One region of the Amycolatopsis sp. cmx-8-4 genome, then DNA from elsewhere that is predicted to be linked to it. Evidence: riboswitches for the same ligand, from Rfam matches in the RefSeq annotation. Region 1 holds a riboswitch; the other holds the start of a gene.
What was found. A riboswitch is a leader RNA that binds a small molecule or an ion and turns the genes downstream of it on or off. The one in region 1 is predicted to bind thiamine pyrophosphate.

Region 1 (14,536 bases):
CGGGCAGGTTGTACCTCGCCGTGGGCAGGCTGTCCCGGTCACTGCGCCAGGCCGGTGTGCCGGGCCCCGGCCACGGCGCGATCTCCGCGCTCGCGACGCTGGTCCACGCCGGTCAGCTGCGCCTCGGCGACCTCGCCGCCAAGGAAGGTGTCGCGGCGGCGACCATGTCGCGGATCATCGCGTCCCTGGTCGAGGCCGGGTACGTCAGCCGCGAGTCCGACCCGGTCGACCGGCGGGCGTGGCTGGCGAAGGCCACCGAAGAGGGCGAGCGGCTCGTGTCCGGCGTCCGGTCGACGCGTGTCCAGGAGCTGAACCGGCGGCTCGACAAGCTGTCGCCGGAACACCGCGAGGCACTGACCACGGCGCTCCCAGCACTCGAAGCGCTGATCGCCGACGAAGACCGCTAAGCGGCTTTCTGCCGTAGTTCGGCCAGCTCCGCGCGCAGGGCGCGGAGCTCTTCGAGGATCTCGCGGTTCGCTTCGGCCTGCGTCGCGGCCTGCTTCGCCTCTTCTTCGCGGATGTCTTGGCGCAGCTCGTCCTCCATGCCGCTGACCACGACGGCGATGAAGAGGTTCAGCACCGCGAAGCTGGACACGAGGATGTAGACGACGAAGAAGATCCAGGCCATCGGCGCCTGCTGCATGATCTCCTTCGCGATGTCCGGCCACGCCTCGCCGGTCATCACCTGGAACAACGTGAACAACGACGTCCCGAGGTCGCCGAAGTTCTCCGGCGAGATCACGCCGAACAGCTTGGTCGCCATCACCCCCGCGACGAAGATGATCAGCCCGAGCAGCGCGGCGATCGACGCCATCCCGGGGATCGCCGCGAGCAGCCCGGAGACGACCTTGCGCATCGACGGCACGACGGAGATCAGCCGCAGCACCCGGAGCACGCGCAGCGACCGCAGCACCGCGAACGGCCCGGTCGCCGGGATCACCGCGATGCCGACGACCAGCAGGTCGAAGACGTTCCAGTTGTCCCGGAAGAACGCGCCGCGGTAGGCGTAGAACTTCGCCAGCAGCTCGGCGACGAAGATGCCGAGCGCGATGTGGTCGAGGGTGTGCAGGAGGCCGCCGTAGCCGTCGATCAGCGACGTCGACGTCTCCATGCCGAGGGTGACCGCGTTGAACACGATCACCGCGATGATGAAGTTCTGGAAGCGGCGGTCCTCGAGGAACCTCGCCACCCGCTCGCGCCCGGTCAAGGCCGTCCCCCGTTGTGGTCAAGGATCAGTAAACGAGGAAAGGGTAACCGGACGGGTACTCAGCGCTCTTCGGGTGCCAGCCGCCAGAAGGCCGGGGCTGGTGTGGTTCGGGCGCCCGCGCGGTGCCGTGTCGCGCGGGCGCCGGCGACCGGTTTGCCCGGGTGTCGGGCCCGGACCGCGGGAAGGTCGCGGCCGCGGCCCGGGCGAGTGGGCGGGGTCCGGCGGGTGACCCGCGATCTTCGGGGCCGGCCGCCGGACAGCCTGTTTCGGTCGCCCCAGCGCAGGGTTTCGTGCGCGAATGGCGGCGACCGGCGGGTCTTCGGGCGCAGGTTGCCGCAAGTCGTGCCGGTACTCAGCGCTCTTCGGGTGCCAGCCGCCAGAAGGCCGAGACCGGCCCGACCTTGGCGCCCATCGGGTAGGCGTGCTCGACCGCCTGGGACACGAACCACTTGCCGTAGCGGGCCGCTTCCACCACCGACATGCCCTTCGCCAGGCCCGCCGTCAGCGCCGACGCCATCGTGTCGCCCGCGCCGTGCGTGTGCTGGGTCGGGTAGCGCTCGCCCGGCAGCTCCACGAACGTCGAGCCGTCGAAGAGCAGGTCGACGCACTCCGGGTCCGCCTGCAGGTGGCCGCTCTTGACCAGGACGTAGCGCGGGCCCATCCGGTGTAGCACCACCGCCGCGGTGTGCATGCCCTCGCGGTCCTTCACCGTCATCCCGGTCAGCAGCCGGACCTCGTCGAGGTTCGGGGTGAGCACCGTCGCGCGCGGCAGGAGCTCGTCGCGCAGGGCGCGCAGGCCGGCGTCGTCGAACAGCGGGTGGCCGTGCATCGAGGCCGCGACCGGGTCGACGACGAACGGGATCTTCTCGTCGCGGCCGATCTCCGCCTTGTCGCACGCCGCCGCGACGGCGTCGATGATCGCCGCGGACGCCAGCATGCCCGTCTTGGCCGCGCCGACACCCATGTCCGCCGCGACGGCCTCGATCTGCCCGGCCACGATGTGCGGCGGCAGGTCGGCGCGGTCGTGCACGCCCAGGGTGTTCTGCACCGTGACGGCGGTGACCGCGACCAGGCCGTGGACGCCGCAGGTCAGGAACGTGCGCAGATCCGCTTGCAGACCGGCGGCGCCGCCGGAGTCCGAACCGGCGATGGTCAACGCGGTGGGCGGGCTCGTGGTCATTCTCTTCCCGACTTCTGGTCTAGGCCAATCGGCCGCTTTTGCTTCATCAACAGGCCACCACGGTGGCACATTGTGTGGGCTACTCACCAGTTACCAATCTGGCAGGAAGTAGGCGGATACGGTCCGCAGCCGGTCTGCACGAGGCGCCGGTTTCCGCCGTGGCTGCTGTCGGATTGGTAACCATCGGCACTGTATGGGCGAAGGAGCCTGGATGAAGCTCTTCTCGGTGGTACTCCTCACGGCCGCTCTCACGTTCTCCGGGGCGACCGCCGCCAATGCGGACGGCCCGAAGCTCTCCCACGTCACGACGGTCGGCGTGCACAACACGTACGACCCGGCGGCCTACGACTACCTGGCCAGGGCGCTCGACGCCGGCTCGTCGCTGATCGAGCTCGACGTATGGCCCGACTTCTTCACCCACGAGTGGAAGGTCAGCCACTCGAACCCGTTGGGGAACAGCAACAACTGCGTCGCGGCGACGTCGGCGGCGCAGCTGTACACCGGCGGGAAGAACAAGAACCTGGAGTACTGCCTCGACGACATCCGGATCTGGCTCGCGGCCCACCCGGGGCACACGCCGCTCACGCTCAAGCTCGAGATGAAGACCGGCTTCTCGGACAACACCGGCATGGGCCCGGACGAGCTGGACGCCACGTTCCGCTCGCACCTCGGCAGCGTCGCCTTCCGCCCGGGGGAGCTGCTCGGCGGCTACGGCACGCTCGACGACGCGGCCAAGGCGGACAACTGGCCGTCCGTGGACGCGTTGCGGGGCCGGGTGATCACCGAGATCATCCCGGGCACGGTGGAGGAGCAGAACCCGACCGACACGCTGAAGACCGACGTCGAGTACGGCCGCTACCTGGTCGGGCTCAAGAACGCCGGCCGGATCGGCGACGCCTACATCTTCCCGACCGTGCACGGCGCGGCCGGCGGTGACCCGCGCGACAAGTACACCGCCGACCTCAAGCCGTGGTTCGTGGTCTTCGACGGCGACGCGAACGCGTGGGTCACCCAGACCGGGCCGGGCTGGTACGACACCAACCACTACTACGTCGTGATGACCGACGGCCAGAACGTCGCGCCGGCCATCGACGCCCACAACCCGACGGTCGAGCAGGCCAACCAGCGCGTCGCCGACCTGGCGAAGCAGCACGCGTCGGTGATCACGTCCGACTGGACCGGGCTCACGACGGTGCTGCCCCAGGTGCTCGCCAGGGGTTAGACGGTCAGCACGAGCTTCCCGGCCACCCGGCCGGACTCACCCAGCTCGTGCGCCTTCGCCACGTCTTCCAGCGGGAAGGTCTGCTCGACGCGGACCTTCAGCTGACCGGCCTCGATCAGCTCGACGAGGCCGGTCAGCCCGCCGCGGTCCGGTTCGACGAGGATTCGTTCCGTCCGCACTTTCCGTTCGGCAGCCGCCTTTTCGACCCGGTCGCCGACGCCGCTGGGCACGCCGATCAGCAGTCCGCCTTCCTTGATCGCGGGCAGCCAGCGCAGGTCGCTCTCCTCGCCGACGAGTCCGAAGTAGACGTCCACATCGGACGCTGTCGCGGCTTCGTCGTGGTAGTCGATCGGCTCGTCGACGCCGAGTTCACGCAGCAGGTCGTGCTTGCCCGCGCTGGCCGTGCCGAGCACGTACGCGCCGCGCGCCTTGGCGATCTGGACGGCGAGGTGCCCGACCCCGCCCGCGGCGGCGTCGACGAACACCCGCTGTCCGCTGTGGACGTTCCCGACGTCGACCAGGCCCTGCCAGGCGGTCAGCCCGGCCAGCGGCAGCGCGGCGGCCTCGGCGAACGAGAGTCCGGCGGGCTTGCGCACGAAGTGGCGCGAGGGCGCGGTGACGTACTCCGCGTAGGCGTTGGCCGGGCGCGGGAACCAGGGCATGCCGAGGACTTCGTCGCCCTGCCGGACGCCGGTGGCGCCGAAGCCGGTCTCCTCGACGACGCCGGCGACGTCCCAGCCGACGGTGAACGGCGGCTCGCCGAGGAACCCGCCGCCGGCGCGCACCTTCCAGTCGACCGGGTTGATCCCGGCGGCGTGCACCCGCACCAGGACCTCCGTGGGCCCGGGGGCCGGCCGCGGTGCTTCGGTGACGGTCAGCACCTCCGGGCCGCCGAGTGCCTGCTGGGTCACGATGCGCATCTGTTCGCTCCTTCTTTCCGGGGTCGGCTCCTATACTCGGACGGGTAGGCACTTTTCGCCAGAAGGCACTTCTTCGTAAAGTAGGTACCCGATGGAAACCACCTGCGACCAGGACGGACCCTGGGACGTCTACCTCCGCAGCTGCCCGTGCCGTGACGTGCTGGACCTGCTGGCCAACAAGTGGACGGCCCTGGTCCTGGGCGCGCTGGCCCGCGGCCCGCACCGCTTCGGCGAGCTGCGCCGCGCGGTCGACGGCGTCAGCCAGAAGATGCTGACCCAGAACCTCCGCCAGCTGGAGCGCGACGGCTTCCTGACGCGCACGGTCTACCCGACGACACCGCCATCGGTGGAGTACGCGCTCACGGACATGGGCGCCGAGGTCGGCGCGCACCTGATCGCGCTGAGCGCCTGGTCCCAGGCCAACTTCGGCCGCATCCGCTCGGCCCGCGAGTCCTACGACGGCCGGGAGCTGCAGCCGGTCCGCTGATGGCTCACCGGGTTTCGCCGCGCGTTCACCTCTTCGTCTTCGTGACTCCCTAACCTCCGGGTAACTCATCCGAACCAATTCCTGGAGGGTTCATGCGGAGACTGTTCTGCCTGGTCACGGCGTTGGTGGCGGCCGCGGGGCTGGCCACCGGCGTAGCCGAGGGCGCGGCGAAGACGCCCAAGGTGCTGGTGATCGGGCTCGACGGCACGCGGTTCGACAAGCTCCTCGCCGCCGACACGCCGAACGTGCACGCGCTGGTCCAGCGCGGGTACTCGTCGCGGAGCTCGCTGTACGGCAGCGGGATGGCGCCGACGCTCAGCGGGCCCGGCTGGTCGTCGATCCTCACCGGCGTCTGGCCCGACAAGCACCTGGTCAAGGACAACGCGTTCACCGGCAACAACCTGGCCGCCTACCCGAGCTGGCTGGCGCGCGCCGAGACGGCGAACCCAGCGCTCGACACGTACGCCGCCGTCGACTGGAAGCCGATCGGCGACAAGATCCTGCGGACCGGTCAGGACCGCAAGTACGTCCTGGACGGCGACAGCGCCGGCTACGAGAACACGGACCCGCAGATCGCCGCGGACGCCGAGAAGCACCTGAAGCAGGACAAGGCCGACGCGTCGTTCGTCTACTTCGGAGACACGGACGAGGCGGGCCACGCGCACGGCGCCGACTCGCCGGAGTACGCGGCGACCCTGCGCGCGGACGACGCGTACCTCGGCCGGCTGCTGGCAGCGATCAGCGCGCGACCCTCGTACGCCACCGAAGACTGGCTGGTCATGCTGACGACCGACCACGGCCACACCGGCCCCGGCGGCCACGGTGGCGACAGCCCCGAGGAGCGCATGACGTTCGTGGTCGCGGCGGGCGGCGCGGTGCCGGCCGGAACGCCCGCGGTGGCGCCGAAGATCGTCGACATCGCGCCGACGGCGTTGCGGCACCTGGGAATCTCGCTTTCCCTGGACGGCTACGCGCTGGGCTCGCTTCCCGCGGATCCGTTCGACTCGGCGGTCTTGAAGCCGCGGGTGGACGAAACGGGCGTCCCGGCGTCGGTGCTCGGCTGGACGCACGACGCGCCGTCGGGCTGGACGGTCCGCAACGCGTCGGCCATGCCCGCGGGTGTCACGGAGTGGCAGGGCTGGGCGTTCACGAACGACGACTTCTGGACGCGCACCGCGCCCGGGCAGGAGCGGGAGGCGAACGTGCGCGCCCGGGGCGTGTTCGCGGTGGCGGACCCCGACGAGTGGGACGACAAGGGGTCGCCGTCTTCTTCGGGGACCTTCGACTCTTCGCTGGTGTCGCCGGCGCTTGCGGTGACCGGTAAGTCCACAGTGGACGTCGGTTTCGTCTCGCACTACCGCCAGGACGGCACCCAGCGCGGCGCCCTGACGGTGTCCTTCGACGGCGGCGCGGAGCAGCCGGTCCTGGCGTACGGCCCGGAGTCCTCTTCCGCGAACCGGGGCGGCGACATCCTGTCCCAGCCGACGACGGCGTCGGTGCAGGTCCCGGCGGGCGCTCGTTCGGCCCGCTACACGTGGCGCCTCTACGCGGCGGGCAACAACTGGTACTGGGCGGTCGACGCCCCGCACCTGACGACCCGCTGAGCGCACGGGTGGGGCCGGTTCACGCGCCGGGCCGGTCCCACCAGTGCGGCTGGTCGGTGTCAGGCCGGTCGCGCAGCGGGAAGTAGAACGGAACGTCGAGCGCGGCCGCCAGCGACTGGCCCTTCTCCGACGCCTCTTCATCGGTCGGCTGCGTGCGGCCGAGGTGACCGGCGAACCTGGCCAGGGTGACCAGTTCGTACTCCGGACGCGCCACGACGACGCACAGCGTGGGGATCCAGCCCCGCGAGTCGCCGTCCCAGATGATCTCGACCGCGAGCGGGCTCAAGCCCTGTTCGGCGACGGCGGCGAGCATCCCGGTCACGGCGACCTCCGGCGGCGGCTTCAACAGCAGCACGCGTCGGTGATCACGTCCGACTGGACCGGGCTCACGACGCTGCTGCCGCAGGTGCTCGCCCGCGGTTAGTGGGTCTGCCGCGGCTCTCGTGAGTGTTTAGGGCGGTTAGAACCGCCCTAAACACTCACGACGAGCCGAGCACCCAGAACGGCGACACCGGGCCCACACCCGCGCCCAGTGGGTAGGACTCCGCGACGCAGCGCTCGATGAACCGCTTGCCCGCCGTCACCGCGTCCGGGACCGAGGCTCCCTTCGCCAGCGACGACGTGATCGCCGAGGCCAACGTGTCACCGCCGCCGTGGGTGTTCTCCGTCTCGTAGCGGGGGCCGCTCAACGACAGGAACGAGTCGCCGTCGGTCAGCAGGTCTACGCAGGTGCTGCCCGTCATGTGGCCGCCCTTGACCAGGACCCACTGCGAACCGAAGGCCAGTAGTGCCTCGGCCGCCTCCCGTTGGGATGCGGGAGAAACCACCGAGATGCCCGTCAGCAGGCGGACCTCGTCCAGGTTCGGGGTGATCAGCGTCGCGCGGGGGAACAGCTCCGTGCGGATCGCCTCCAGGGCGTCCTCGCGCAGCAGCGCGTGGCCCGTCATCGACGCCGCCACCGGGTCGACCACCAGCGGGGTGTCGCCGCCGACCTCGTCCAGGGTTTTGGCCACCGCTCGGATGATCTCCGCCGTCGCCAGCATGCCCGTCTTGGCCGCATTGACGCCCATGTCCGTCGCCACGGCCTTGATCTGCGCGGCCACGACGTCGGCGGGGATCTCGGTGAAACCCTGGACGCCCAAGGAGTTCTGCACGGTTACGGCGGTCAGTGCGACGAGCCCGTGGACACCATGAGCGAAGAACGTGCGCAGGTCCGCCTGGATGCCCGCACCACCGCCGGAGTCGGATCCGGCGATGGTGAGGGCGGTGGGTGGAGTCACGGTTGCACCACGGGCAGGTAGACCTGGCCGCCGGACTCGGTGAACTCCGCCGACTTCGAGGCCATGCCCGCTTCGATGGCCTCCACAGTGGACAGTCCATGCTCCTCGGCGTACTTGCGGACGTCCTGCGTGATCCGCATCGAGCAGAACTTCGGGCCGCACATCGAGCAGAAGTGCGCGGTCTTGGCCGGCTCGGCGGGCAGGGTCTCGTCGTGGAACGCGCGCGCCGTGTCCGGGTCGAGCGACAGGTTGAACTGGTCGTTCCAGCGGAACTCGAAGCGCGCCTTGGACAGCTCGTCGTCCCACTCCTGCGCGTACTGGTGCCCCTTGGCCAGGTCGGCGGCGTGCGCGGCGATCTTGTACGTGATCACGCCGGTCTTGACGTCGTCGCGGTTCGGCAGGCCGAGGTGCTCCTTCGGCGTGACGTAACACAGCATCGCCGTGCCGTACCAGCCGATCTGCGCCGCGCCGATGGCCGACGTGATGTGGTCGTACGCCGGCGCGATGTCCGTCGTGAGCGGACCGAGGGTGTAGAACGGCGCCTCGCCGCAGAGCCGTTCCTCCAGCTCGACGTTCTCCTTGATCTTGTGCATCGGCACGTGGCCGGGGCCCTCGATCATCACCTGGACGTCGTGCGAGCGCGCGAGGTGCGTCAGTTCGCCGAGCGTTTCCAGCTCGGCGAACTGCGCGCGGTCGTTGGCGTCGGCGATCGAGCCCGGGCGCAGGCCGTCGCCGAGGGAGAACGTGACGTCGTACTGGCGCAACAGCTCGCAGAGTTCCTCGAAGTGCGTGTACAAAAAGGACTCTTGGTGGTGCGCGAGGCACCACGCGGCCATGATCGAGCCGCCGCGGCTGACGATGCCGGTGACGCGCCGCGCGGTCAGCGGGATGTAGCGCAGCAGCACACCGGCGTGCACCGTGACGTAGTCGACGCCCTGCTCACACTGCTCGACGATGGTGTCGCGGTAGACCTCCCACGACAGCTTTTCCGGTTCCCCGTCGACCTTTTCCAGCGCCTGGTAGATCGGCACGGTGCCGACCGGCACCGGCGAGTTGCGGATGATCCACTCGCGCGTCTCGTGGATCCGCTTGCCGGTGGAGAGGTCCATGATGGTGTCGGCGCCCCAGCGGGTGGCCCACACCATCTTGTCGACCTCCTCCTCGACCGACGACCAGACGGCCGAGTTGCCCATGTTCGCGTTGATCTTCACCAGGAAGTTCTTCCCGATGATCATCGGCTCGGACTCGGGGTGGCGCCGGTTGACCGGGATCACCGCACGGCCGCTCGCGACCTCGGCGCGCACGAACTCCGCTTCGACGCGCTCGCGAGCCGCGATGTACTCCATTTCCCTGGTGACGACGCCTTGTTTGGCCCAGCCGAGCTGCGTGTTGTGCTCCCGGCCGTCGGCCCAGCCGGCCCGCAGCCGGTGCAGTCCACTGTGGACGTCGATGTTCGCTTCAGGGTCGGTGTACGGGCCCGAAGTGTCGTAGACGTCGAAGTGTTCGCCGTTCGAGAGGTCGATCCGGCGCGCGGGAACACGCAGTCCGGACTCGGTCTGGTGGTAGATCTTGTGTGAGCCCGTGATGGGCCCGGTCGTGACGGAGACGTCACGCTTTTGGGCAGCAGAGTTCTCCAGCGTTGTCAACGACTTTCACTCCCTACGCCGGCATTACCCGGTCAGGTTCATGCGGTCGGTGACACCCGGGACAAATCCCCAGTCACCCTCTCAGCCCGCCATGGCGCGAGCTCCCGCGTTGTGGTGTTGTGCCACCGACCATGCCACGCCGGGGCGCCAGACTCAAGTCCGCTCACCTCACCCGACCAGTTCGGCCGGTGTGGCGTAGACGTCGACCATGGCTCCGTTGCGCAGCACGGTGATCGGCAGTGCGGTGCCGATCACTTCGGCGAACAGCTGCCGCTGGATGCCCTGCGCGTCCGACACCCGGGCGCGCCCGACGGTCAGCACGAGATCACCCGTTCGCAGCCCGGCGCGTTCGGCGGGCCCGCCGGAGACGACTTCCCGCACGCGCAGCCCGGCTTCCTGGCCGGTGCGCTCGGCGACGTCGTCGGGCAGCGGCGCGGGCACGCCGACGACGCCGAGGTACGCCCGCCGCACCCGGCCTTCGACGACGAGCGTGTCGATGATCCGGCGCGTCGTCGAGTTGATCGGCACGGCGAGCCCGAGCCCGACGCCCGCGACGGCGGTGTTGATCCCGACGACGCGGCAGGCGGAGTCGGCGAGCGCGCCGCCGGAGTTGCCCGGGTTGAGCGCGGCGTCGGTCTGGATGACGTCCTCGATCACCCGGCCGGCGCGCCCGTGCCGCACCGGGAGCGCCCGGCCGAGCGCGCTGACGACGCCGGCGGTCACCGACCCGGAGAACCCGAGCGGACTGCCGATCGCCACCACGAGCTGCCCGACGACGAGGTGGTCGGCGTCCCCGAGCACGGCGGCGGACGGCGTCTCGTCCCGCGCCCGCAGCACGGCGAGATCGGACAGCGGATCGGCGCCGACGACGTCGAAGCGGGCTTCGCTGCCGTCGGCGAAGGTCGCGACGCCGTGGCGTTCGCCGTCGACGACGTGGGCGTTGGTCAGCAGGTAGCCGTCGTCGGCGAAGACGACCGCGGAGCCGCTGCCGCGCCCGAGCTGAACCCCGGCGACGTGCGGGGTGACGGTCTTGGCGACCGTGCTGACCGCGCGCGAGTAGGCGTCCATCGCCTCGTCCATGGAGTACCTCGATTACACCGTTGCAGGTACTTCAAGTGTGCGCCGCGAACGGCCGGAAGTCCGTTCGCTGCTGGTGAACCGGCGGCGTGACCGGACCAGTGACGGTCAGTGGTTCACCGGTTCGGACCATGCGCCCGTGAAGAATCGGCGAGACACTGCCTGTCGCTTCTGTAACGGTGCAGAAGCGACATCACTGTGGGGTTGATATGCGCAAACTCATGGTTCCGGCACTCGCCGGGCTGCTGGTCACCGGACTCATACCGGCGACCGCGGCGGCCCAGGGGACGGCTCCCGGCGCACCCGGCGCCCATCCCAGCTGGCTGCCCGCGAACAAGACCGGCTTCGGCACGGCCCACGATCGCGGCAGCAACGTCTGGTTCACGCTCCAGGGCGGGCAGCTGTCCGAGGTCTACTACCCGGACCTGTCCACGCCCAGCGTCCGCTCGATGAACTTCGTCGTCACCGACGGCCGCAGCTTCGCCGTCGCCGACAACACGGCCAAGTCGCAGCAGGTCCGGCGGACCGACGACGACAGCCTGACCTACGAGCAGACCATCACCGACGACCAGCACCGGTGGCGGCTGCGCAAGACCTACGTCACCGACCCGGCCGCGACGACCGTGCTGGTCGACGTCGACTTCCAGTCGCTCACCGGCCGGCCGTACCAGCTCTACGCGGTCGCCGACCCGGACCTGACCAACGACGGCTCCGACGACTCGGCCGCCCGCAAGGGGGACGCGCTCACCGCGGCGGACGCCACCAACGCCGCCGCCCTCACCGCGAAGCCCGGCTTCACGCGCACGAGCGTCGGCTACGCGGGCGTGTCCGACGGCGGCACCCAGCTCGCGAAGACGTTCAAGCTCGCGACCTACGACACCGCCGGCAACGGCAACGTCGTGCTCACCGGGCAGACCGCGGCCGACGGCGTGCGCACCCGGCACGTCACCCTCGCGCTCGGCATGGGCGCGAATGCGGCCGACGCGCTCGGCAACGCGCAGGCGTCGCAGCGACGCGGGTTCGGCGTCATCACCCGCGCCTACGACCGCGGCTGGGAGCAGTACCTGCGCGGGGTGAGCAAACCGCCGTCGTCGCTGAAGACCGACAGCGAGCGCGACCTCTACAAAGCGTCGATGCTGACGCTGGCCGCGAGCGAGGACAAGCACCACCCGGGCGCGTTCATCGCGTCGCCGAGCATGCCGTGGCGGTTCGGGAACAACGACCCGGAGTGGTCGCCGTCCGGCACCTACCACCTGGTCTGGCCGCGCGACCTCTACCAGATCGCGACCGGCCTGGCCGCCGGCGGCGACACGGCGGCCGCCAGCCGCGCGGTGACCTACATGTTCGGCACGCAGCAGCAGGCCGACGGCCACATGCCGCAGAACAGCCGGGTCGACGGGGTGCCGTACTGGACGTCGGTCCAGCTCGACGAAACCGCTTTCCCGATCGTGCTCGCCCAGCAGCTCGGCCGCAACGACGTCTGGCCGGGCGTGCGCAAGGCCGCCGATTTCCTGTTGTCCTACAAGGGTCCTGACGGCCAGGCGGCGCCGTGGACGCAGCAGGAACGCTGGGAGGAGCAGGACGGCTGGTCCCCGTCGACCATCGCCTCGGTGATCGCCGGGCTGGTGTGCGCCGCGGACATCGCGTCGCACAACGGCGCGGCCGCCGACGCCAAGAGGTACCTGGCCGCGGCGGACAAGTTCAAGGCCGACCTGCCGAAGCAGACGATCACCACGAACGGGCCGCTTTCGAAGGACCCGTACTTCGTGCGGCTCACCAAGGACGGCAACGCCAACGCCGGGACGACGTACAACCTCGGCAACTCGAGCGTGACGATGGACCAGCGCGCGGTCACCGACGCCGGGTTCCTCGACCTGGTGCGCCTCGGCATCTACCGCGCCGACGACCCGGTGATCCGCAACAGCGTGCGCGTCACCGACAAGGAGATCTCGTTCACCACGCCGACCGGTCAGTTCTGGCACCGCTACACGAAGGACGGCTACGGCGAGCAGGCGGACGGCTCACCGTGGGACTACACGTTCCCGGCCGAGAGCCGCACGACGTTCGGCCGGCTGTGGCCGCTGCTGGCCGGCGAACGCGGTGAGTACGAACTGACGCTGGGCCAGCCGTCTTCGGCCGCGCGGCGGCTGCGTGACCTCGGCCGGGTGAGCAGCTCGGCGGAGACCATGCCGGAGCAGGTGTGGGACGAGAACCCGCCGTCGGGCCAGACGGGGTTCCCGGCCGGCACGCCGAACACCTCGGCGACGCCGCTGGCCTGGACGCACGCGCAGTACGTCCGCCTGGCCCAGGACGTCAAGGCGGGCTCTGTGCTCGAAACGCCCCGCGTGGTCCGCTGCCACTTCCTCGGCTGCTGAGTCTCAAACGCCCCAATGTGGCGTTGGGTGCGTTGGACGCACCGAACGCCACATTGGGTGCGTTGGACGCACCCAACGCCACATTGGGGCGCTCGGGGCCGGGGTCAGATGACGGCGCCGTCGTCTTCCGGGGTGCGTGGCGGCAGCCACGACAGGCCCGGGACGCCCCACTTGTTGGACTTCAGCATCTTCTTCGCGGCGCGGGCGTGGCGCCCGACGAGCCGGTCGAGGTAGAGGTAGCCGTCGAGGTGGTCGGTCTCGTGCTGCAGGCAGCGCGCGAAGTAACCGGTGCCCTCGACCTCGATCGGGTTGCCTTCGATGTCGGAGCCGGTCACCTTCGCCCACGACGCGCGGCCCGTCGGGTACGACTCGCCGGGCGCCGAGAGGCAGCCCTCCCAGTCGTCGTCCGGGTCCGGCATGGTCTCCGGGATCGCCGACGTCTCGAGCTTCGGGTTGACGACGACGCCCTTGTGGCGCACGCCCTCGTCGTCCGGGCAGTCGTAGACGAACACCCGCAGGTCGAGGCCGATCTGGTTGGCCGCCAGGCCGACGCCCTCGGCTTCGTACATCGTCTCGAACATGTCGTCGGTGAGGACGCGCAGCTTCTCGTCGAACTCGGTGATCTCCCGAGTCGGGTGGTGCAGCACGGGGTCGCCGGCGATCCGGATGGCGTGGACGGTCACGAGCGGGCAGTTTAGTCGGACCCTTCTGGTAGACCTGCATCAGACCGTGACGCGCCGATGTCGATGCCCACGTCGGCGTGCTGATCCGTGGTTGAATGACGCCCGCGGAAGAGGTAGGTCTGGATCACCATGTCGCCCGATTGAGAGGGACTCGGATGGACGCCGCGGAGTCGATGGCTGAGCCGCAGCCGTCGCCGCCGAAGCCCGTACCCGGCCTGACCGAACGCGAGGTCGAGATCCTCGCTTTCGAGCGCCAGTGGTGGCGACATGCCGGTGCGAAGGAGAACGCCATCCGTGAGCGCTTCGAAGTCTCCAGCACGCGCTACTACCAGCTGCTGAACAAGCTGCTGGAGAAGCCGGAGGCGATCGAGGCCGACCCGATGCTGGTGAAGCGGCTGCGCAAGACGCGCGCCGCCCGCCAGCGCAAGCGTGGGGCCAGGCGACTGGGGATCGAGCTGAAATGAGCGTGTTTTCGGGAATGTCCCGGCCGATGAAGGCCGCGGGCGTCGTGCTGATCGGCGTGGCGATCGTCGCCGCCGTGATCGGCGGGATCTCCGCGTTGAGTGGTGGCGGTTCGAACGAAGCCGGGCCGAGCGGTACGCCCAGCACCCAGCCCGGCACGCCGCCGGGCGGGACGTCGCCGCCGACCTCGCCGTCGACACCGCCGCCGTCGTCCACGACCCCTCCGACGTCACCCACGCCGTCGTCGCCGACGCCCGGCCAGCCCACACCGGGGCAGCCGACGTCCGGGCAGCCGGGTCAGCCCGGCGACCAGCAGACGGGCAACAAGTGGGTGACCGTCCGGGTCTTCAACAACTCCCTGATCAAGGACCTCGCCGAGCGGGCCGCGAGCGA
Region 2 (14,536 bases), on a different contig from region 1:
CCGGTGGCGGGATCCTGGAAGACCGGCGGGTGGGCCGCAGCCGGCTCGTCAAGGCGCGTACCGACACCCCGCTCTACCCGCCGCTGAGCGAGCTCATCGCCGTCACCTTCGGGCCGATGCCGCTGCTCGCCGAGGCCTTGTCTGGGCTGGCCGGCGTGCGCGAGGCCTACATCTACGGCTCCTGGGCCGCGCGCTACAGCGGTGAACCCGGTCTTCCGCCCGGCGACGTCGACGTCCTCGTGGTCGGTTCGCCCGATCCGGACGCGCTCTTCGACTCGGCGGAACAGGTGTCACGGCGGCTGGGGCGCGAGGTCAACGTCCACCGGGTCTCGCCCGAGTCGTGGGCGGCGAGCACCACCGATCCGTTCCTCACCAGCGTGCGTGAGCGTCCGCTGGTGAAACTCAGCCAGGAGACCTGATGCCGCTGTGGAACCAAGGCCGCGAACGGATCGACGCGTTCCTCGCGCGCGGCGCCATCGAGCACGTTCCGGCGTCGCGGGAGGCGGCCGAGGCCGAGCTCGTCAGGGCCCGTACGCACCTCGCGTCGGCGCGGCAGCTGCAGGACACGGATCCGGAAGGTGCCTACACGCTGGCCTACGACAGCGCACGGCGTGCGCTGGCCGCCGTCCTGCAGAACCAGGGCCTGCGGGTGACGAGCCGGGGTGGGCACGTCACCGTCTACGAGGCGGTTCTCGCTCAGCTGGATCCGCCACTGGGGCCGGTTTTGCGCCCCTTCAACCGGATGCGGGTGCGGCGCAACGAAGTCGCCTACCGGTCTTCGGAGGCGCCCTCGGTGACCGCGGAAGATGTGACGGCCGACGTGGCGAAGGTCGAGGCCCTCATCGAGGTCGCCGAGAAGGCGATCCCGACCATGCCACGCTATTGACCGCCGAGCGCCGGCCGCTCACTCCGCGCGAGAGAGCGGTCCTGGACCTGCTGCTGGCTACGGACTTTCCCGGTGCCGCGGCACTTCGTGCCCAGGCGCGCACGGCCGAGGTGACCGGCCGCTGCCCGTGCGGGTGTCCCACGATCGACCTCGCCGTCGACGCAACAGTGACGGTGGCCGAGGTCGAGAGCCGGGTGGCCGTGGACGTCGACGTGGCGAACGGCGGGCTCATCGTGTTCGTCGACGAAGGCCGCTTGTCCGGCCTCGAATACTGGAGCGTGGCCGACGAGACCCCGGTCGAGTTCCCGCCGCCGGAGGAAATCCGAGTAGTGACAGCACCAGGTGACGGCTCCGGAGTTCTGCCACCCTCGGAACCGTGAGCGTCTACGTCATCTCCGAGGTCGAGATCCTCGACGAAACCGAAGCCCAGCGCTACCGCGAACTCGCCCAAGCGTCGATCACGGGGTACCAAGGACGCTACATCGTCCGGGGCGCGGCGCCGGATGCCCTCGAAGGCGACTTCGACGAGCACAAGCGCGTGGTCCTCGTCGAGTTCCCGGACCGGGATACCGCCGAACGCTGGTACGCCTCCGCCGAGTACGCCGAAGCGCTCGAGCTGAGCAAGACCGCGCTGCGGCGGCGGTTGCTGCTCGTCGACGGCGTGGCCTAACGTCGGCTGCGTGGAGCCGCTGACCGCTGATCTCTTCGCGCCGCAATGCCCGTCGGCCGACACGCCGTTCCGGATCGGGGACAAGTGGGGCGGCATGGTCGTTGTCTGTCTGAAGGACGGGCCGCGCCGCTTCTCCGAGCTGCGCGTGCCGCTCCGGAACATCAGCCCGAAAGTGCTCACCGAGACGCTGCGGTCCCTGGAGCGCGACGGGATGATCACCCGCAAGACCTACGACGAGAACCCGCCACGCGTCGAGTACACGCTGACGGACTTGGGCCGGACCCTGTTCGAGCCCATGGACCGCTGCCGCGAGTGGGCGGAGAAGTACCTGCCGAGCCTGCGAGAAGCCCGGCAGGCCTACGACCGGGCGGACTAGCCGAGGAGGCCCATCAGCGCGATCGCGATCAGCACGACCGCGGTCGCGAGGGCGTTGATCCAGGCGCGCTGGGTGGCGGTCAGAGCGGCGGTGGCGGGGGTGCTGTTCATGGCGTTTTCCCTACGAGCGGGCCGATGCTTCCGGGGGTTCAGCGCGTTGACCATGCCGAGTGTTAGCAGCTGTGACGAAGCTCACCCGATCATGCCGCTGACCAGCGGAAACGGCACTCAGCCGTCCGAGTGGCGGTGGCTGCGGGCGGTGAACCAGAGCACCCCGCCGGCCGCGGCCACCATCGTCGCGAATGCCACTGTGCCCACTATGATCGCCTGCGTCATATCTGCCTCTCGGGTCCGAAGTCCTTTACCGAGAGACGCCGAACGCGGGCTTTCGTGCACTCAGAGTAGCCGGGATCACAATCCGTCGAGGGTCTCGTTGATCTGCTTGGCCAGCGCGAAGTCCTTCTTCGTCAGCCCACCCGCCGAATGCGTGCTGAGGTGGAAGGTCAGCGTGCGCCAGCGGATGTCGATGTCCGGGTGGTGGTCGGCGGCCTCGGCCAGCACCGCGACGCGGTCCACCACCTCGATCGCCTTCGGGAAGCTCGGCAGCTCCACCTCGCGCCGGATGACCTTGCCCGTGCGGACCCACCCGTGCAGCAGGGCTCGATCGGCCTCGTCGTCGCTCAAGATTTCCGTCATGCCTCCATCGTCCAACGTCCTGGACTAAGGTGCACGGTTGCCACGGGAGTCCGGTGAGCCGGGCTGAGAGGCGGGGTGACCCGCGACCGTTAGCACCTGATCCCGGATCATGCCGGCGAAGGGAGGGCTTTCCCTCCTCGTCCGGCGAAGTGCAGGAGGGTAGATGAAACGCAGTGCTGTTCGCGCCGCGACGGCCATCGCCGTCGTCAGCGTCGTCACAGCGGCGTGTTCGCTGTCGGACGGGTCCGGTGACGCGAAGCAGACGCCCACCGTCACCCTGGTGACGCACGACTCCTTCCTGGCGCCGCAGGAGGTGCTCGACGCCTTCCAGCAGCAGTCGGGCATCAAGATCTCCGTGCTCAAGCAGGGCGACGCCGGTTCGCTGACCAACAAGCTCGTGCTCACCAAGGCGAACCCGGTCGGCGACGTCGCGTACGGCGTCGACTCGACCTTCGCCTCGCGCGCGCTCGCCGAGGGCGTCTTCGAGCCCTACACCAGCCCGGAGGCCGACCGCGGGCCGCAGCGCTACGCCGTCGACCCGGAGCACAGGCTCTCGGCGGTCGACGTCGGCGACGTCTGCGTCAACGTCGACACGAACTACTTCACGGCCAAGGGGATCCCGGCGCCGGAGTCGTACGACGACCTGGCCGACCCGAAGTACAAGGACCTGCTGGTCGCGGAGGACCCGGCGACGGCGTCGCCCGGGCTCGCGTTCCTGCTCGGCACCGTCGCGAAGTACGGCGAGGCCGGTTGGAAGGACTACTGGACCAAGCTGAAGGCCAACGGCCTCAAGGTGGTCAGCGGCTGGGAAGAGGCCTACACGAAGGAGTTCTCGGGCTCGTCCGGCAAGGGGCCGCGGCCGATCGTCGTCTCGTACGCGTCGTCGCCGGCCGCCGAGGTGGGCGACGACGGGAAACCGCGGACGAAGGCGCTGCTCGACACCTGTTACCGGCAGGTCGAGTACGCCGGGGTGCTGGCCGGCGGCAAGCAGGAGGAGAACGCGCGCAAGGTCGTCGACTTCCTGCTTTCGCAGCAGTTCCAGGCGACCGTGGCGGCCAACATGTACGTCTACCCGGCGCGCCAGGGCGTCGATCTGCCGGCGGGCTGGGCGCAGGTCGCGCCGCTGCCGCAGAAGCCGCAGGCGCTGACCGCGGACCAGGTGCAGGCCGGGCGTGAGAAGTGGATCGGCGAATGGCGCGCGCTCGTGCAGTGACCTCCGGAGGCTCCCGAAACGCCGCGGTCTTGGCGCCGCCGCGGACCGCCCGCGGGCTCGGCCTGGCGCTGCTCGGGCTGGCCCCGATCGGTTTCCTGGTGGTGTTCTTCGCCTGGCCGGTGCTGGCGATCGTCGGCCGCGGGTTCGCCGCGGGCGGGCTCGACGTCGTGCTGGGCGACCCGCAGACGTGGCGGCTGGCGGGCTTCACGGTGGCCACCGCCGCGGGCTCGACGGTCGTCGCGGTGCTGGCCGGGCTGCCGGTGGCGTTCCTGCTTTCCCGGGTGCGGCTGCCCGGCGTCGGCCTGGCGCGGACGCTGGTGCTGGTGCCGTTCGTGCTGCCGACCGTGGTGGTCGGGCTGGCGTTCCGGGCGCTCTGGCCGGACGGCGGGGTGCTGCCGATCGTGCTGGCCAACGCGTTCTTCAACGTCGCCGTCGTCGCGCGGACCGTCGCCGGGCTCTGGGCACGGCTGGATTCGCGGACGTCCGACGCCGCGCGGGCGCTCGGCGCGTCACCGTGGCGGGCGTTCCGGTCGGTGACGCTGCCCGCGCTGGCGCCCGCGATCGCGTCCGCCGCGGCCGTGGTTTTCCTGTTCTGCGCCACCAGTTTCGGTGTCGTGCTGATCCTCGGCGGCGCCCGGTACCGGACCCTCGAGACGGAGATTTACCTCCGGACGGTCGACCTGCTCGACCTCTCCGGCGCGTCGGCGCTTTCGCTGATCCAGTTCGCCGCGGTCGTCGCGGCTCTGGTCGTCGGCGGGCTGGCGCGGCGGCGCAAGGAAGGTGCCAGGATCGGTTCCGGCGCTCCGCGACGCCCTCGCGGCGGCGAGTGGTGGGTCGTCGGCGCGGCGGGCGTCGTACTGGCCCTGCTGCTGACGCCGATCGTCGCGTTGCTCGCCGAGTCGGTGTCCACTTCGGACGGCTGGAGCCTCGCGGGGTACCGGGCGCTCGCGGGCACCGGCGAGAAGGGCGCGCTGCAGGTGTCCGGCTGGGACGCCGCGCTGAACTCGCTGAAGGTGGCCATCGACGCGACGCTGCTGGCGCTGGTCGTCGGCGTGCTCGCGTCGGTGGTGCTGGTGGCGCTGCGCCGGTCGCCGGTGCGGGCCGCGCGCGGCCTCGGCGAGACGCTCGACGCCGCGCTGATGCTGCCGCTCGGGGTGTCCGCGGTGACCGTCGGTTTCGGGTACCTCGTGACGCTCGACGCGCTGCCCGGCGACCTGCGGACGTCGCCCTACCTGGTGCCGCTCGCGCAGGCGCTGGTGATCATCCCGCTGATCGTGCGGATGGTGCTGCCGGTGCTGCGCTCGGTCGACGTCCGGCTGCGGCAGGCCGCGTCGACGCTCGGCGCGAGCCCGCTGCGGGTGTGGCGGGAGATCGACCTGCCGCTGACGCTGCGGCCGCTGGTCGCGGCGGCGGGGTTCGGGTTCGTCGTGGCACTCGGCGAGTTCGGCGCGACGAGCTTCCTGGCGCGGCCGACGTCGCCGACGCTGCCGGTCGCGATCGCGTCGCTGATGGGGCGCCCGGGGGAGCTGAACAACCAGATGGCGTACGCCGCGTGCGCGTTGCTGATGCTCGTGACGGTGCTGGCGGTCGCGCTGATCGACCGGCTCGGGGCCGCGCGCGGCCGGGTGGGAGAGTTCTGATGGCGTTGTCGGTGCGGGACCTGACCGTCCACTATGGATCGTTCGTCGCGGTGCGCGACGCCCGGCTGGACATCGCCGACGGCGAGGTCCTGGCGCTGCTCGGCCCGTCGGGCTCGGGCAAGTCGACGCTGCTGCGCGCGATCACCGGACTGGAGCCGTCGGCCCGCGGCACGGTCAGCTGGGACGGTGAGGACCTCGGCGCGGTGCCGGTGCACCGGCGCGGCTTCGGCTTGGTGTTCCAGGACGGCCAGCTGTTCGGCCACCGCGACGTCGCCGCGAACATCGCGTTCGGCCTGCGGATGCACGGCGTGCCGCGGGCCGCGTGGGCGGGGCGCGTCGCCGAGCTGCTGGAGCTGGTCGGGCTGTCCGGCTTCGAGCGGCGGCGGGTGACGGAGCTGTCGGGCGGGCAGGCGCAGCGAGTCGCGCTGGCCCGGGCGCTCGCGCCGGAGCCGCGCCTGCTGCTGCTGGACGAGCCACTGTCCGGTTTGGACGCCGGGTTGCGCGAGCAGCTGGCCATGGATCTGGCGGACCTGTTGCGGCGCAGCAAGATCACGGCGTTGCTGGTGACGCACGACCAGGAGGAGGCGTTCACCCTGGCCGACCGGGTCGCGGTGCTCGACGCCGGCGAGGTCCGCCAGGAAGGCGCGGTCCGCCGCGTGTGGCGCAACCCGCTGGACGACGACGTGGCCCGTTTCCTGGGGGTGACGTCGTTCGTAGACGGGGTTGCGACGGGTGGCGTGGTCCACACTGGGCTCGGGAACGTGCCGGTGCCGGACGTCGACGACGGCCCGGTGCGACTGGGGTTGCGCCCGCACGCGCTGCGGGTGGCCGGCTCGGGTGTCGCGGGCGAGGTGGTGGCGGCGGTCCACCGCCGCGAGCACGTGCGGCTGGTGGTCCGGCTGGCGGAGTCCACTGTGGACGCGGTCGCTCCGGCGGCGACGGACTTCCGGGCCGGGGACGCTGTGCGACTGGAGTTCGACCCGGATGGCGTCGCCCTGGTCGGCTAACGCGAGTCCGTGAATGGCACATTGAGGGACTTAGAGTCCCTCAATGTGCCATTCACGGACTTCAGCCGTCGCGAGTGGACAGTCGCGCGTAAGCCAGCGACAGCCCGATCACGATGTAACAAGCCGCCCGCAACGCCCCTTCGCCCAGCATCTGCGTGCCCATCGGGTCCTGCAGCACCTCCGCCGGTGCCAGCGACCAGTTCTGCGTCAACAAGAACGGGTGCAGCCAATCCAGCGAAGTCAGGAACCCCAGGATCGTGAACACGATGTCCGCCGCCAGCACGGATGCCACCACCAGCATCGGGTGTTCCGTCCAGCTGGAGATCGCCAGCGCCACCGCGCCGACCGCCCACAGCTGCAGCACGACCCAGCCCGCCACCAGCAGGATCCGGGCCAGCGCGCCGCCCACGGACAGCGTGGTTCCCGACAGCGTGAACAGCGAGTCCGTGCCGTTGATGATCAGGCCGGTCACCACGCCCGTGAAACACATCGCCAGCACCGAAACCACCGACACCGTCGCGACGCCGAACGCCTTGACCGCCAGCAGCCGGCCGCGGCCGACCGGGGCGATCAGCCAGCCGCGCAGGGTTCCGTGTGATGTCTCGCCCGCGATCGCGTCCGCGCCCGCCATGGCCGAGGCCAGCGGCAGGAGCAGGGTCAGCGTCATCACGATCGCCGCGATCGGCAGCACGAAGGCGTTGTTGACGGCGGACGCGAGCAGCGCTCCGCCGCCGTCGTCCGGGCCGCCGCCGGACTGCGCGTCTTCGCTCACCAGCGTCAGGCCGATGCCGATCACCACCGGGATCAGCGCCAGCAGGCCCAGCACGGCGAGCGTGCGCGGCCGCCGGAAGATCCAGCGCAGCTCCGCGGCCAGCAGCCGGGGCAGCGGCACCGAGTCGTGGCCCGTGCGGACCGCCGGTGCCTCGAGAACCGCGGTCATTCCGCACCCTCCGTCAGTCGCGCGAACAGGTCTTCCAGGCCGGTGCGCGCCCGCGTCGCCTCGTGGACCGCGACCCCCGCGCCCACCAGGACCTGCAGCACCCGCGGCGCCTCGGTCGCCGTGAGGTCGGCGCGGATCCCGTCCGGCGTCAGCCGCGCGCCGATCCGGTTCTCCCGCAGTACTTCCACGGCCTGCTCGGCGTCCGGCGTGCGGACCAGCAGGGCCGCGTTCCCGGACTCCAGCAGCTCCGCCAGCTCGCCCTGCGCGACGACGTTCCCGGCCTGCAGCACGGCGACGTGCGTGCAGGTCGCCTCCACCTCGGCCAGCAGGTGCGACGACACCAGCACGGTGACGCCCTCGGCGTGCAGCTCGGCCACGATCCTGCGGATCTCCCTGGTACCAGCAGGGTCGAGGCCGTTGGTCGGCTCGTCGAGCACGACCATCTTCCGCGGCACGAGCAACGCCGAAGCGAGGCCGAGCCGTTGCTTCATGCCGAGCGAGTAACCCTTGTACCGCCGGCGCGCGGCGACGCTCAGCCCGACGCGTTCGAGCGCGGAGTCGACCGCGAACGGGATCCCGGACGACGCCAGCCGCGGTTCGGCCGCGGCGAAGCGCAGCAGGTTGTCGCGGCCGGAGAGGAACGGGTGGAAGCCCGGCCCCTCGACCAGCGCGCCGACGTCCGGCAGCGCGTGCGCGGCGGCGTCGGGCATCTTGCGGCCGAGCAGCTCGACCTCGCCCTCGGTCGGGCGCACCAGGCCCAGCAGCATCCGGATGGTGGTCGTCTTGCCCGAGCCGTTCGGCCCGAGCATCCCGACGACCGCGCCTTCGGGGATGTCGAGGTCGACGTGGTCCACCGCGACCGTGCCGCGGTAGACCTTGCGCAGCCCCCGGGTGCGCGCGGCCAGGGGAACCGCCGGGGCGGACGTCTCCGTGGAGACGTCCGCCCCGGACTCGACAGTCGTACTGGTCACTTCTGACCCAGCGCTTCGTACAGGACCTGCTCCGGCACCGCACCGGCGGCGAACCGGCCGTCATCGGTCAGGATCGCGCTGCCCACCTTCGTGGTGATGAGGTGGCCGCTGCCCCAGGTGCCGCTGACCTTCTTGGTGAACCGGTCGAGCAGGGCCTGCGGGTCGGCGCCCCGGCCCTGACGGTCACCCTGCTGCTTCGGCGCCGCGTTCAGCGCGTCGGCCGGGATCGTGCCGGTGATGACGGTGTCCCAGCCGTCGCCGACGACCTTGGTCGCCTGCTTCGCCTGCTCGGCGAGGTCCTTGTCCTTCTGGTCCACCGTCGGCGTCTTCTCCTGCACCTTGGCGCCCTTCGGCGGGGTGAAGGTGAAGAGGTCGGCCGGCTGCTGGGTGAACTCGATCTGGCTGAACGCGACCTCGAGCGCCGGCGACGTCGTCCCGTTGCTCAGCACCGAAACCCGCAGTGGCATCCGCGTCTGCGAGTCGACGGCCACGCGGATCTCACGCAGCAGCGTGCGCTCGCTCGGCTTCGGCGTCAGGACCAGCTCGTAGGCCGGGCGGTCGGCGACGGTCGCGGTGCCGTCGACCGACACCGTGCTGCTCTCGCGGACCTTCGCCAGCAGCTCGGTGGCGGTCGCGACCGGGTCGGCCGTCTTCTCGCTGCCCGCGCCCTTCTGCTTGGCCACGTCCGCCGGGATGGTCACCTTGGTCGCGGTGTTGGTCTTGGAGCTGTAGTCCCAGACGGTCGTCCCGTCGTGGACCACGGTCTCCTGGCCGGTGCCCTGGGTGACGGCGAGCCGGCTCTTGCCCGCGCCGTCGGTGAAGATGTGCGCCGAGTCGATGTTCAGCGCGGACGCCCCCGGGATCGCGTTCCCCACCGCCGGCAGGCCGAGGTCGTTGCTGACCTTCAGCGTGCCGTCGAACGCGCCCGGCTTCGCCTGCATGACCGACTGCACCAGGTCTTCGGCGCTCACCTGCGGCAGTGCCGGCTTGTCGTCGGCGCTGGCCGGCATCGCGATGACCGCGAGCCCGCCGACACCGAGAGCGGTGCCCACGACCGCCGCGGTGATGCCCTTCGTCTTCGTCTTCATGCGTCTCTCCCTGTGTTCCCGAGCTCAAGTGTGCTCGGCTCCCGGCACCGACGCTTCCCTCTCGAGGCTGAGATACCCCTGAAGGTTCTCCCTCCGCGGCTGAGATCGTGCTGAGAGATCCCGCGGGACCTGCGCAAACCCGCCATGATGAGACTCGTGAAACCTCGGGTGCTGGTGGTCGACGACGAGCTGGGCGTGCGGAAAGCACTGCAACGCGGGCTGCGCGCGGAGGGGATGGACGTGGTCACCGCCGCGGACGGCCCCAGCGGGCTGCAGCTGGCGAGCACCGGCTCGTTCGACGTCGTGCTGCTCGACATCATGCTGCCCGGCTTGTCCGGTTACCGCGTGCTGGAGCGGCTGCGCAAGGACGGCGTCACGACGCCGGTGCTGCTCGTGTCGGCCAAGGACGGCGAGGTCGACCAGGCTGACGGCCTGGACCTGGGCGCCGACGGTTACCTCGTCAAGCCGTTCTCCTTCGTGGTGCTGGTGGCGCAGGTCCGCGCGACGCTGCGCCGCGCCGGGCCGGACGCTAGCCGCGGCACGCTGCGGCTCGGCGCGCTGGAGGTCGACCGCGGGCTGCGTCAGGTGCACTGGAACGGCGAGGAGGTCGGGCTGAGCCCCCGCGAGTTCGCGCTGCTCGAGGTGCTCGTCGGCCGCGCGGGCACGGTCGTCACCAAGGACGAGCTGCTGCGCGCGGTCTGGGGTGAGGAGCAGGCCGTGACGCGCAACCTCGTCGAGGTGTACGTCGGGTACGTGCGGCGCAAGCTCGACGCCGTCGGCGCCGGCGCGCTGCTGCGGACCGTGCGCGGGCACGGCTACCTGGCCTCCGACGCGCAGATCGACGAGGTCATCACCCCGTGATGACCTGGTGGCGCGGGCGGTCCCTGCAGGCCCGGATCACCGTGCTGGCCGCGACGATCACCCTGGGCTGCCTGCTCGGGCTGGCCGCGCTGGCCGCGGCCAAGCTCTCGCCGTTGCTCATCGACTCGGTCGACCGCGAGCTGACGGGCGCGCTCGCCCCGGCCAGCGCCGAGGTGAGCGCCGGGCGCGCGTTGCCGACCACCGCCCCGGTGACGGTCCGGGTGCTCGACATCTCGGGCACACCGGTCGACGGCGGCGCGCCGAGCGGGCTCAGCGGCGCCGACGTCGGGCTGCTCAAGGCCGGGCAACCGGTCCAGCAGGACGGCGCCCGCTACCTCGGCGCGGTCGTCAGCACGCCGGACGGGACACAACGGCTGGTCGTCGCCGGTGCGGGCCTGGTCGGGTTCTCCGCCGCCGTGCACTACGGCGGGGTGTGGCTGGTGGTCGTCGCGTCGGTCGGCGCGCTGGTCGCGGGCCTGGCGACGTGGCTGGTGGTGCGCCTGGCGCTGCGCCCGGTGGCGCGGATGCGCGGCACGGTGCGGGCGCTGCCGCCGGGCGCGCGGCTGCCGCTGCCGGACTCACACGACGAACTGCGCGCGCTGGCGGAGGAGTTCAACGCGCTGCTGGAGCGCCAGGAGCAGGCGAGCGAACGGCTGCGGCGGTTCACCGGCGACGCGGCGCACGAGCTGCGGTCGCCGGTCGCGTCGATCCGCGTCCAGGCCGAGGTCGCCGTCACCAACCCCGATCCGGAGCTGTCGCAGGAGACGCTGGGCGACATCTTGACGGAGGCCGAGCGGCTCTCGTCCCTGCTCGACGGCCTGTTGTCGCTGGCCCGTTCGGACGCGGGGGAGGTGCCGCCCGCGGAGCCGGTCGAGCTGGTCAGCGAGGTCCGCGCGGCGGTCGGCCGGCTTCCGGCGGGCGCGCCGGAGACGCGGGTGAGCAACGCGGTCGCGCAGGCCTGGGCGTGGGCGGCGCACGGCGAGATCGAGCTGGTGCTGGACAACCTGCTGCGCAACGCGTGCCGCTACGCGCGCGGGGAGATCGTGGTGTCGGTGCTGGCGTCACGCTCGTCGGTGCGGGTCGTGGTCGACGACGACGGCCCGGGCATCGCGCCGGAGCACCGCGAGAAGGTCTTCGACCGGTTCTACCGGGTGTCCGACGACCGGGCCCGCATCACCGGCGGCACCGGGCTGGGGCTGGCGATGGTCGCGGAGACGGTCCGCCGTCGTGGCGGGCGAGTCCAGGTGGGCGAGTCCCCGGACGGGGGCGCGAGGTTCCAGGTCACCTGGCGTGCGGCGCCGGTCTCGTGAGTGGTAATTCGGGTTAGAACCCTCATTGCCACTCACGACCGATGCGCGCGGCTGGTGGGGGGCGCGCCTAGAGGGGAGACGGCTCGCGTTCTCGGAGGGTCGGCTTGCGTGCCCCGACGGTCGGCTCATGTGCCCAGGGGGTCGGCTCGCGTGCCCAGGGGGTCGGCTCGCGTGTCTGGAGGGTCGGCTCGCGTGTCTGGAGGGTCGGCTCGTGTGTTTGGAGGGTCGACACGTGGCTGGAGGGTCGGCAGGCTCGGCCCGGGTCCGGGCTTCCGGGTAGATTCCGGGGCTGTGAACGGTGTGATCGTGGGTGCCGCCCTGGTGCGCGACGGGAAGTTGCTGGCCCAGCAGCGGGCCTGGCCGCCCGGGCACGCGGGGCAGTGGGAGCTGCCCGGCGGGCGCGTCGAAGACGGTGAGTCCGACGCCTTCGCCCTGGCTCGCGAGTGCAGCGAGGAGCTGGACGTCGTGGTCGAGGTCGGGGAGCGGGTCGGGCCGGAGATTCCGCTGCCCGGGGACAAGGTCCTGCGGATCTACGCGGCTTCGCTGGTCTCGCCGGGCGACGAGCCGCGCGCGGTCGAACACCTGGCCGTGCGGTGGCTCGGCCCGGACGACCTCGACGACGTCGACTGGCTGCCCGCCGACCGCATCCTGCTCCCGGCCTTCCGCGCCCTGCTCTCCTGAAAGCCGTGAAGGACTCCTTCCCGGCTCTTAAAGCCGGTAAGGAGTCCTTCACGGCTCTTCAACTCGCGCCGATCATCCGCAACGCCGCCGAGAGGCGGTGCGAGCCGCGCTCGGCGGCCCGGGCCGCGCCCGCCTTGCGGATCCGGTCCAGCTCCGCGACGTCGCCGAGCAGCGTCGACGCGCGTTCGCGCAGTGGCCGTAGCTCCTCGATGACGGCGTCGGCGACGGCGTCCTTGACCTGGCCGTACGACGAGAACTTCTCGGCCAGGTCGGCCGGTGAGCCGCCTTGGCAGGCCGCGAGGATCTCCAGCAGGTTCGCCATGCCCGGCCGGGTGTCCGGCGCGTGCACCGGCACCGAGCCGCCGTCGGTGACCGCGCGGCGGATCTTGCGGCGGATCTGGTCGGGCTCGTCCAGCACGAACACCACGCCGGCGACGTCACGGGTCGACTTCGACATCTTGCGCGTCGGGTCGGTGAGGTCCTTCACCCGCGCCCCGGCGGGCGGGAGCACGGCCTCGGGCACGGTGAACACGTCGCCGTAGGTGCCGTTGAACCGCTTGGCCAGCGTCCGGGCCAGCTCGACGTGCTGGCGCTGGTCCTCGCCGACCGGCACCTCGTTCGCGCCCTGCAGCAGGATGTCGGCGGCCATCAGCACCGGGTAGGTGAGCAGCGACAGCCGCACCCCGGCCTGGCCCTCGGACTTCTCCTTGAACTGGATCATCCTGGCCGCCTCGCCGTAGTTGCAGGTGCACTCCAGGACCCAGGTCAGCGCCCCGAGGTCGCGGGCGAGGTCGGACTGGACGAACACCCGCTCGGGGTCGATGCCGGCGGCGATGAGGACGGCGAGCTGCTCACCCGCCAGGGATCGGAGTTTGGCGGGGTTGTGCGACGTCGTCATGCCGTGCAGGTCGGCGACGAAGTAGAGGTCGTCGCCGCCGCCCTCGGCGGCCCAGCGGCGGACGGCCCCGAGGTGGTTGCCGAGGTGGACGTGACCGGACGGGGTGATCCCGGACAGCTTGCTCATCGTGGGTCCTTTTCGACGGGGACCACCCCGGCGAAGGCACGAAAAAGGCCGCCCGTCCGGGGCGGCCGCTGCTGGTTTCAGCGCAGGGTCAGTGGGCCGCCGATGGCGGCCACCACTGGGACGTCTGCGCATGCATGTGGTGACTATAACCGAGCGGGTCTACCGTTGTAACCATGTTCGTCGTCGTGCTGACCTACACCGCCCCGATCGAAGAAGTCGACCTGGCGCTGCCGGATCACGTGGCGTGGCTGGAGGCGCAGTACGAGCGCGGGCTCTTCCTCGCCTCCGGGGCGCGGAAGCCGCGCGTCGGCGGCGTGATCATCACGCGCCCGATGTCCCAGGGGAAGCTGGACGCGATCCTGGCGAGCGACCCCTTCGCGGTGCGCCACCTCGCGAAGTACGAGGTCATCCCGTTCTCGCCGACCAAGACCGCGCCGGAGCTGCGGGACCTCAACGAAGCGATCACGCGCTGAGTCCCCGGAAAGCTAGGCCGCCAGGTCGAGCTTCGCCTTCTTGAGCGCGAGCACCGGGCACTTCTTGCACCGCGGCTTGGACCGGCAGCACTTCTTCTTGACCTTGCCGGCTTTCATCAGCTTGCGCACGACCTTGCGGGGGTCGTCCGGCGGCTTCTTGCCCACGCTCGAGCTCCTCGGATCGACGTCGCTGTCCGGCCCTCCAGATTAGGAGAGCCTAACCGATCTTGGGGCGTGGGGCTCCTCACAATGGGGGTGCAGGTATCCTTGGTGAGGTCCGCGTGTGACCAGAGCCGGTCACAGGATGCCTGACGGGCTTACGCGGCCACCCACACCTTTGAAGTTCAGGAGTCTTCGCGTGCCCGCAGCCAGCGCTACCGTCGAAACCGGCCGGCCGACCGGTAAGACCCGGCCCGACCTGCGCAACGTCGCGATCGTCGCCCACGTCGACCACGGCAAGACCACTCTGGTCGACGCCATGCTCCGGCAGTCGGGCGCTTTCGCCGAGCGCGCCGAGCTCGTCGACCGCGTGATGGACTCCGGTGAGCTCGAGCGCGAAAAGGGCATCACCATCCTGGCGAAGAACACCTCGATCCACCGCCAGACGCCCGAGGGCTCGGTGACGATCAACGTCATCGACACCCCCGGCCACGCCGACTTCGGCGGTGAGGTCGAGCGCGGCCTGGCGATGGTCGACGGCG

Region 2: it holds a riboswitch for thiamine pyrophosphate, as region 1 does, so the genes downstream of both, ACLJQZ_RS15045 (thiamine ABC transporter substrate-binding protein) here and thiC (phosphomethylpyrimidine synthase ThiC) in region 1, are expected to answer to the same signal.

Annotation. Positions count from the first base shown of each region.
Region 1 is NZ_JAEBDZ010000001.1:459,084-473,619, forward strand. Features, by position in the region: gene ACLJQZ_RS02265 (MarR family winged helix-turn-helix transcriptional regulator) at 1-407, shown strand, start outside; gene ACLJQZ_RS02270 (ion transporter) at 404-1,207, opposite strand; gene thiD (bifunctional hydroxymethylpyrimidine kinase/phosphomethylpyrimidine kinase) at 1,560-2,387, opposite strand; gene ACLJQZ_RS02280 (phosphatidylinositol-specific phospholipase C domain-containing protein) at 2,599-3,609, shown strand; gene ACLJQZ_RS02285 (NADP-dependent oxidoreductase) at 3,606-4,529, opposite strand; gene ACLJQZ_RS02290 (winged helix-turn-helix transcriptional regulator) at 4,621-5,016, shown strand; gene ACLJQZ_RS02295 (alkaline phosphatase family protein) at 5,109-6,620, shown strand; gene ACLJQZ_RS02300 (hypothetical protein) at 6,640-6,975, opposite strand; gene thiD (bifunctional hydroxymethylpyrimidine kinase/phosphomethylpyrimidine kinase) at 7,100-7,900, opposite strand; gene thiC (phosphomethylpyrimidine synthase ThiC) at 7,897-9,546, opposite strand; TPP riboswitch at 9,540-9,664, opposite strand; gene ACLJQZ_RS02315 (S1C family serine protease) at 9,715-10,626, opposite strand; gene ACLJQZ_RS02320 (glycoside hydrolase family 15 protein) at 10,833-12,998, shown strand; gene ACLJQZ_RS02325 (peptide deformylase) at 13,103-13,681, opposite strand; gene ACLJQZ_RS02330 (DUF3263 domain-containing protein) at 13,837-14,145, shown strand; gene ACLJQZ_RS02335 (LytR C-terminal domain-containing protein) at 14,142-14,536, shown strand, end outside.
Region 2 is NZ_JAEBDZ010000006.1:223,583-238,118, forward strand. Features, by position in the region: gene ACLJQZ_RS15015 (ArsR family transcriptional regulator) at 1-419, shown strand, start outside; gene ACLJQZ_RS15020 (hypothetical protein) at 419-886, shown strand; gene ACLJQZ_RS15025 (hypothetical protein) at 883-1,266, shown strand; gene ACLJQZ_RS15030 (DUF1330 domain-containing protein) at 1,263-1,556, shown strand; gene ACLJQZ_RS15035 (winged helix-turn-helix transcriptional regulator) at 1,567-1,932, shown strand; gene ACLJQZ_RS15040 (4a-hydroxytetrahydrobiopterin dehydratase) at 2,343-2,627, opposite strand; TPP riboswitch at 2,660-2,769, shown strand; gene ACLJQZ_RS15045 (thiamine ABC transporter substrate-binding protein) at 2,791-3,840, shown strand; gene ACLJQZ_RS15050 (ABC transporter permease) at 3,918-5,480, shown strand; gene ACLJQZ_RS15055 (ABC transporter ATP-binding protein) at 5,480-6,487, shown strand; gene ACLJQZ_RS15060 (ABC transporter permease) at 6,549-7,427, opposite strand; gene ACLJQZ_RS15065 (ABC transporter ATP-binding protein) at 7,424-8,398, opposite strand; gene ACLJQZ_RS15070 (LolA family protein) at 8,395-9,486, opposite strand; gene ACLJQZ_RS15075 (response regulator transcription factor) at 9,631-10,347, shown strand; gene ACLJQZ_RS15080 (HAMP domain-containing sensor histidine kinase) at 10,347-11,657, shown strand; gene ACLJQZ_RS15085 (NUDIX domain-containing protein) at 11,949-12,338, shown strand; gene trpS (tryptophan--tRNA ligase) at 12,397-13,362, opposite strand; gene ACLJQZ_RS15095 (YciI family protein) at 13,536-13,835, shown strand; gene ACLJQZ_RS15100 (hypothetical protein) at 13,848-14,000, opposite strand; gene typA (translational GTPase TypA) at 14,194-14,536, shown strand, end outside.